Regions from separate parts of the Frankia sp. BMG5.60 genome, predicted to be linked through region 1. Evidence: riboswitches for the same ligand, from Rfam matches in the RefSeq annotation. Region 1 holds a riboswitch; the other holds the start of a gene.
The links. A riboswitch is a leader RNA that binds a small molecule or an ion and turns the genes downstream of it on or off. The one in region 1 is predicted to bind cyclic di-AMP.
Positions count from the first base shown of each region.

Region 2: another riboswitch for cyclic di-AMP. It lies ahead of AC5R91_RS17200 (C40 family peptidase); the one in region 1 lies ahead of AC5R91_RS20945 (transglycosylase family protein).

Region 1 is NZ_CM182091.1:5,087,817-5,092,009, reverse strand. Features, by position in the region: cyclic di-AMP (ydaO/yuaA leader) riboswitch at 500-711, shown strand; gene AC5R91_RS20950 (transglycosylase family protein) at 731-1,408, shown strand; cyclic di-AMP (ydaO/yuaA leader) riboswitch at 1,872-2,072, shown strand; gene AC5R91_RS20945 (transglycosylase family protein) at 2,075-2,788, shown strand; gene AC5R91_RS20940 (DUF3151 domain-containing protein) at 2,874-3,311, shown strand; gene AC5R91_RS20935 (adenylosuccinate synthase) at 3,385-4,193, shown strand, end outside.
Region 2 is NZ_CM182091.1:4,220,154-4,224,346, reverse strand. Features, by position in the region: gene AC5R91_RS17205 (PHB depolymerase family esterase) at 1-118, shown strand, start outside; gene AC5R91_RS17200 (C40 family peptidase) at 976-2,088, opposite strand; cyclic di-AMP (ydaO/yuaA leader) riboswitch at 2,094-2,271, opposite strand; gene AC5R91_RS17195 (hypothetical protein) at 2,628-3,011, opposite strand; gene corA (magnesium/cobalt transporter CorA) at 3,429-4,193, opposite strand, start outside.

The DNA.
Region 1 (4,193 bases):
CGAGTGCCCAACCAGGACATCCTCCCCGGAGACCTGGGCCTCCGTGCGTCGCTGCGCCGCTGCGTGCCCGGCCGGACGCGTCACGCACCCGAATGACAAGGTCGTAAGTCACCACCAGGTTTCCGTAGTTTTTCTCACACAGGTACGCTGCCCGGGACGAACCAGGGTAAGCGGACCATTGCGCCCATCCGGTGCGTCGGAACACAGTCGATATTGCTTCCCCGCAGGTCACCCATTCGGCGTGATTCACCACGCTCTGCTCGCCATCACCCATCGGCAAACAGGGTGATCAGCCGGCCACAAATACCCCCGCCCGCGATAACGCCAGGTTGATGAGCGGGCGCGCACGCGCGGTACCAGTCACCCCACGGGCACTCAAGCAGGCGCGCCGACTGTGCTCTTTTTCACGTGAGCTATTCAATGCTTGGCGACTCGCCGGCCGGCGTGGTTATGGTCTTCGCCGTGCCCGACGACAACGTCTGGCATTCGTCGGGCGGCACGCCGAATCCTGCCCCCGGCCGACGATTTCTCCAGACCGGGCGGCAGGAACGGGGGAACCATCTCCGAGCGTCGAAGGGATTCGATGCTCTCGGGGTGAAGCCGTGAGTGACGGACGCACCAGGGTCTTTCGGTGCGAGCGCGCGTCCCCAGGAATCCCTGGCATGGCCGGGCAGTTCCCAGCCCGAATCCGACAGCTCACCTCGCAGGCGTGGGGAAGGACCACAAACATATGTCCGACGCACGTACCAGTGGCCGACAATGGAGCGCCGGCACCCGTATCCGGGCGCGGGCCCTCATGGTTGCTCCGGTTCTCGCGGCGGCGGTCGGCGGCACCCTTGCGGTCAGCCAGCCGGCCGAGGCGCAAACCTGGGCGGGTCTGCGGCAGTGCGAGTCCGGCGGTGACTACACGACCAACACCGGCAACGGCTACTACGGCGCATTCCAGTTCTCGGCCAGCACCTGGCACAGCCTCGGCTATGCCGGCCTGCCACACCAGGCGTCCCCGGCGGTCCAGGACGAGGCCGCCCTCCGGCTCGCCCAGCGCTCGGGCTTCGGCCAGTGGCCGGTCTGCGGTCGCGGCATGGGCGCCGACCAGCTCGCGGGCGGCTCGTCGGCCAGCGGCGCGGCGCAGGCGTCGCGCTCGGCGGCGCGGGCCCCGCTGACCGTCAGCACCGCCGCGGCCACCACCCCGCATTTCACCCGCAACCTCACGGCCGCGCTGGTCGGGCAGGATCGCGCCGACGTGCGCGCCTGGCAGACCCGGATGAGCCAGCTCGGTTACCCGATCGCGGTGGACGGACACTTCGGGCCACGCTCGGCCGCCGCCGCCCGCGCCTTCCAGGGCTCCCACGGTCTGGCCGTCGACGGCATCGTCGGCCCGGCGACCTGGCACGCCACCTTCGGCTGAGCGCCACCTCACGCGCAGTAGCCATCCGGCCGACCGCTGCGCCGCCGAACGGCACCATCCGCACGTAGTCCATCCGGCCCGCGACGCGGGGACGCGCGTCACGGCTCCCGGACGACCTTCCCACCCCGGTGACACCGGCCAGGGGAGCTCACCGACTCGCCCCGACCGGCCCGCCCGGACGCCCGGACGATCTCCGCTGCGCGTTCCGAAACGGGCCGGTCGGCCACCAACTCCGCACCGGATGCCGCCGTCCGCCGTGGTGATACCCCGCGGCGCCGGCGGCACACCCCGCCGCCCGATCGGGCGGCACCGTCGGGCTCCGCCGTTCGCGCGTCCCAACCTGGTTACTCCGAACCACCCCGGTTTGCGCCCCTTGGACCGTTCTCGCTAGAGTGCCGATCACTCGCCACCCGGCGAGGTCGCTCGGACGGACGCCGAGTCCTGCCCGACGTGCGAGCGGCCCGTACTAGTCGCACCGCAACGGGCAGGAGTGGGGGACCCACCATTCGGGCGTCCCAGACGCCCTTGGGGTTAAGCAGGCTCGTCCCAGCCAATCCGGTGGGGAGAACGTTTCCCACGCATCACCGAAGGACCTGGGCGAACCGGCCGGGCCATCCCAGCCCGCACCCGACAGCTCACCCCGCAGGCGATCGGGATTGGACTGACATGCCGTCAGGACGGCGTGGTGGTAAACATCGGGCCCCGCAGGCCCATTCGACCGCGGGTCGTATCCTTCGCACCACCGGCGCGGTGACGGCCATCGTCGGCAGCGGGCTCGCGGTCACCGCGGCCCCCGCCGGCGCCGCCACCGCCGACGACTTCGCCAAGCTCCGGCAGTGCGAGTCCGGCGGGAACTACGCCGCCAACACCGGCAACAGCTTCTACGGCGGCTACCAGTTCGACCAGACGACCTGGCACGGCCTCGGCTACTCCGGCCGGCCTGACCAGGCCTCCCCCGCCACCCAGGACGAGGCGGCGGCCAAGCTCTACAACTCGCGGGGCTGGCAGCCCTGGCCGTCGTGCTCGCGCAAGATGGGCCTGACGAACAACGGCCCGGCCGCGGTCGGCTCCGGCGACGTCATCGAGCAGGCCCTCACCCCCGCCGAACCGCCGATGACGCTGGATCGCGCCCGCCAGGAGATGGGCGACAACTCCTACAAGGGCACCGTCCTCAACGCCGGTTACGGCGACGACGTCCGCCCGGATGCGTTCGTCTGGCAGGCCGCGATGCGCAACAAGAGCTTCATGCTCACCGTCGACGGAAAGTTCGGTCCGCAGTCGCAGGGCATCGCCGCCCTCTACGGCTACCTGACCCGGGTCAACGACGGCCAGCCCGGCGCCGTCGGCCAGAACCTGTGGAACGTCACCGTCCGGTCGTGACCCGCCGCGACTGCTCACCGCGCCAGTACGGCTGCTCGCCGCACCCACCCGGCGGGTCGCCACGCCCGTGCGGCAGGATGCATCCATGACGACGCCGTCCGACCCGGGCCGCAACCTGCTCTCGGGCCCGCCGCCGACGCTGCTGCCCTCCGACGCCATCGCCACCGACGCGCTGGCCGCCGGGGAGGCGCCGGCGGCCGTGGCCGCCGCCTCGCCCGCGCTGAGCGCCCCGTGGGCCGCCCTCGCCGAGGTCGCGCTGGCCGGCGACCGGCCCGTCGAGGCGTACGCGTACGCCCGCACCGGATACCACCGCGGACTCGACGCGCTGCGCCGCGCCGGCTGGCGGGGCAACGGGCCGATTCCCTGGTCGCACGAGCCGAACCGCGGCTTCCTGCGGTCCCTGGCCGCGCTCGGGCGCGCCGCGGCGGCCATCGGGGAGGCCGAGGAGGCCACCCGCTGCCACACCTTCCTCGCCGACAGCGATCCCAACGCCGCCCGCGAACTCGGCCTCGACGGATCGTGAGCCACCGGCGCCGTTCGGTAGAAGCATCTCCCGACCGGCCACGCGCGAGTGCCATCCCTAGTAACCTCGCCCGGTGCCCGCTCTCGTCCTCATCGGCGCCCAATGGGGCGACGAGGGAAAAGGAAAGGCGACCGACCTTCTGGGCGGCGCCGTCGACTACGTCGTCCGGTACCAGGGCGGCAACAACGCCGGCCACACGGTGGTCATCGGGGAGGAGCACTACGCCCTCCACCTGATCCCCAGCGGCATCCTGCGGGCCGACTGCGTGCCGGTGATCGGCAACGGGGTCGTGATCGACCCCGGCGTCCTGCTCACCGAGATGGACGGGCTCGCTGCCCGAGGCATCGACGTCTCGCGCCTGCTGATCAGCGCGAACGCTCATCTGATCATGCCGCATCACCGGGCCCTGGATCGGGTGACCGAGCGCTACCTGGGCAAGGCGCGGATCGGCACCACCGGTCGCGGCATCGGCCCGACCTACGGCGACAAGGTCGCCCGCACCGGCATCCGGGTCCAGGACCTGCTCGACCCGGGCATCTTCCGCAAGAAGCTCGAACTCGCGCTGCGCGAGAAGAACCAGGTCCTGGCGAAGGTCTACAACCGGCGGCGGATCGAGGTGGACGAGGTCGTCGAGGAGTACGCCGGCTACGCCGAGCGCCTCGGCCCGCACATCGCCGACACCGGCCTCGTCCTGGACCACGCGCTGCGCGCGGGCAAGGTCGTGCTGCTGGAGGGCTCCCAGGGCACGCTGCTCGACGTCGACCACGGCACCTATCCGTTCGTGACCTCGTCGAACCCGACCGCCGGGTACGCGGCGACCGGCGCCGGCATCGGGCCGACCCGGATCAACCGGGTCGTCGGGATCATCAAGGCGTACACCAC
Region 2 (4,193 bases), 870 kb from region 1:
GCCGCAGTCCGCCTGCCCAGGTCGGGCACCGGAGGCGAGGGTCGCCGAGACCAAGTGGAACAAGAAGGTCAGCGAGACGCTGTGGACGGCCTCCGCCAAGCACCACCTGGGAGCCTGAGCCCGAGAACCTGAGCCCGAGAAACTGAGCCCGAGTCCGAGAACCTGAAGCGGGGCCCGGGCCCGCCGATCGACCGACCGCTGGCCGCCGAGGCCGGGCCCGGGCCCGGGCCCGCCTGACGAGGCGTCCGGTGGCGGCCCTCCACGGCCTCCAGCGGCCGCGTACGCGCCCGGGACGGGTGGGTAGAAGCACAGAAGGGAAGAAGCCCGCCGATGCCACCGGGAGGGGGGTAGCGGCATCGGCGGACCTCAGCGGCCGGATGGAACCCGAGGGCCCGCCGGCCTCCCGCTGCGGATGGGGGGGGAATCCGAGGGAAGGCCGGCGGGGTCGGGGGCCTTCCGGCCGGACGGACGTCAGATGGGGGGGAGATCTGACGTCCGTCCGGCCGGAAGGAGGCGTTGCCCGGCTGGCGCTGAAGCGAGGTCGGGTCGGTGCTGCCGCGAGCGGTGTCAGGGCCCGCGTACTGGAGCTGGTCCCGGCTCGGCCGGGACCACGACGCCACAGGATTTCGGACGCGCGGAGCGGGTGCAGGTGCGGGTGGTCCGGCGTTATCTCGGCGTCAGCCGCGTCGTGGAACTGCGTCCGGGGCAGCGGCGATGGTGACCCGGACGGGTCGGCGATGCGCGCCTTCCGCCTGCCGGGGGGAGCAGGCCCGGCGGGGCGGGCATGACGGGATGCGGAACGCTGGGTCGACCGATGACTGCCCAGCAGTCTGACCGCACGCGCGACCGGAGGGGGAGGCCGCGTCGCGGTCGGCTCGAGGCTGGACGGGCTTCGTCGCTCTTCCAGCCGAACGAGGTGACCACCGGATGGCCGGCGCCTGCGCCGCAGGGCACGATGCGCTGGCGTGGACGCTCTTAGACGCGTCCGACGTAGTAGGAGGTGGTGTAGATCGACTGGAGCTTCACGACGCTGCCGGTGTGCGGGGCGACCCACATCTTGCCGTTGCCGGCGTAGATGCCGACGTGGTAGATGTCCCCGGGCGAGCCGAGGAAGATCAGGTCGCCGGGCTGCTTGTTGTACTGCGACACCCGGGTGGTGGCGGCGAACTGGGCGTCCGTGGTCCGCGGCAGGCTCTTGCCGAGCTGCTTGAAGACGTACTGGACCAGCCCGGAGCAGTCGAACGAGCTCGGGCCGTCGGCGCCGTAGACGTACGGCTTGCCCGCCTGCAGGGAGGCCAGGTAGACGGCCTTCGCGCCGATCGAGCTGGACGGAACCGGCACGGACACCTGGGTGGAACCGACAGAGACGCCGCCGGCGAGGCTGCCCAGGCGGGAGGCGACGCCGGCGAGCTGGGCGGTCCGCTGCGGGCGCACGTTCAGGGTCGCGTCGTTCACCGAGTGGGCGGACTGCAGGGCGTCGGTGCCGTCGAAGATCGCCGTGACGTTCGTCGTGGTGAGCACCCGCGCCGTGTAGGACGCGTACCCCTGCGCGTTCGTCTGCAGGTGCTTGAAGGTGGCCCACCCGGTGGGGAGCTTCACCTGCACCTTGACGAGCTGGTTCGCCAGCGGCTCGTGGGTGGCCTCGTTGTACAGCGAGAAGCCGATGTCGACCGGCTCGTCCGCGTTCACGGTCACGTTGGGGTTCGTCACCCGCAGGCCGACCTGGACCTTGCCGGCCAGGGGCGGGGCGTCGAGGCCGTTCGTCGCGCCGAGAGTGATGCCCGAGGAGCTGTGCTCGCTGACCGCCGCCGCGGCGATGCTGCCACCGAGGGCGGCATGCGAGCCGATCTGCGCGGCGAGGGTGATCGGGGCGGTGTTCGGCGACTCTTCCAACGCCGTGTCGGCGTGGACATCGGTGGCGCAGCCGGCCAGGGCCACTCCGGAGACAGCGACGGTCCCGGTGGTCATCGCGGCGAAGGCGCGAGCACGGGCCCGGCTACGGGCGACCGGCGGCACGGACTGGGCGCGGTGACGGCCGCGACCGGCGACGCGCGAATCTTCGTCGAGCTGCACGCTTTGCGCGGACAACGGTGTATTCCTTCCCGTACGCCTGCGAAGTGAGCTGTCGGGTTCGGGCTGGGCTGCCCGGTCCGAGGCGTGGCCTTCACGCACATCGGACTTGACCCCGAGGCCAGCACCGCGGGTCGGTGTCGGCCGGTGGAGGTGGGTCCCCCGCTCCTGCCCCAGATGACGACTCGGAGGGGACACCGTGGCCGGGGGCAGGATTCGGCGTTCGGCCCGGTGTTGTCGTGACGTCGGCGTGAGACTAGTCCACATTGACCGGGTGGGTAAACACTAGTCCTTCCCAACTACAGCGAGTGTGCACCGAAGTGCCCCTTGGCATGGCACTCGGTCCGACCCGTACCGGAGGCCACCGCGGCGGCCTCATCGGCCGCCGGAACCGGGTATGGCCTGCGGTTCCGCCCTCGCCGCGAGGGTCGGTGCGGAAGGCCGGCCCGACGCCGACGGAAGCCCCGGCCCGCCCCGGTCGCTCCGGTCGAGCACCATTCGATTACGTCATGTAGTCGAACGGGTGGGGGTACCGGTATCCCCGGTCGGACGCGGGCTCACCGGGCCCGGCCGCGCCGGGTCAGGAATCCGGCCGCGTCGAGCACCTGGAGTTCGACGGCGAGCTCGTGGACCTCGCGGGGCAGGGAGCGGTGGTGGGCCAGAGCGGCCACGGCGGCGCGGGCGTGATCGGCGAGTTCGTCCAGCGCGTGCTGGCGCTGACGCATGCGGGCCCGCTCCTCCTGGATCGTGCGGACGGTGTCCTCCTGCCAGCGCCGGGTCCGGATGAGGTGCTCGCTGGCGTCGGCGGCCTGGCGCTCGGCGTCCTCGAGCCGGTTCAGCAGCGCGTCGAGGGCTTCGAGTCGCCCGGCGAGCTCGGCGATCAGGTCGCCCCGCTCGGGCAGGATGGCGGTCTCTCGCCGCTGGGGGTCAGACGAGGGCATGTACTCCCCTGACGGGTGGGGGATCGGGGAACCGCTCCGAGCGGTGGGCACAAGACCCGGTTGCTCCGACACGGTTGGTTACGGTAACCGACGGGGAGGGCCGGGTGTAACCCATCGTACGGATACGTCATGGCAGTCAACTGATAGCGAAAATGAGCTATGGACCGGCTACCCTTGCCAGGTTTTCGAGTGCATAGCACGCCCTGTGTTGTTTGTGGGCCCTTTCGCCCGATTCGGGGACCCCTGTCACCCAACGGATCGGCGCCGTCGGGGTAGGAGTCGCCGGCCGCCCCGTTCGGGTCGTCCTCGCGTCCAGGGTGTGATGGCCGGCCGGGCGCCAGCCGGCCCCACAACTTCTGTGACGTTGAGTAACGGCAGGGCTGGCGTCGAGGGAAAGTACGGCGGCCGTCGGCGGCGCTAGAGCCAGCCGTTGCGTTTGAATGCCCGGTACAGAAACAGGCATGCCGTCGCCATCACGGCAAGGACCGCCGGGTAACCCCAGGTCTGGCGCAGTTCGGGCATGTGCTCGAAGTTCATTCCGTAGATCCCGGCCAGGGCCGTGGGAACGGCGGCGATCGCGACCCAGGCGCTGATCCGCCGCATGTCCTCGTTCTGGGCGATCGTCACCTGGGTCAGGGTGGCCTGCAGCACCGACGACAGCAGCTCGTCGAAGTGTTCGATGCGCTCGCTGACCTGCTCGAGATGGTCGGCGACGTCCCGGAAGTACCGCCGCATCGCCGCGTCGACCAGCCGCAGGCCGTCCGTCGTGAGCGTGCGCAGCGGGCCGGCCAGCGGCTGGACGGCGTGCTTGAGCTCCAGCAGCTCGCGCTTCAACTGGTAGGCGCTTTCCGTGGACGGGATCTGGTCGCGCCGGAACACGCCGGCCTCGATCTGGTCGACGTCGACCTGGATCTTCTCCACCGTGTCGACGTAGTTGTCGACGACGCTGTCGCAGATGGCATGCAGCACCGAGGTCGGCCCGTGCCGAAGCATCTCCGGGGCGGCCTCGAGCCGGCCCCGCAGCCTGGTCATCTCCCCGTGCTGGCCATGCCGCACCGTCACCACGAAGTCCTCGCCGAGGAAGATCATGATCTCGCCGGTGGTGACCACCTCGGAGGTACCCGTCACCTCGGTGTGCGCCACGTAGCTGGCGGTCTTGAGCACCACGAACAGGTGGTTCTC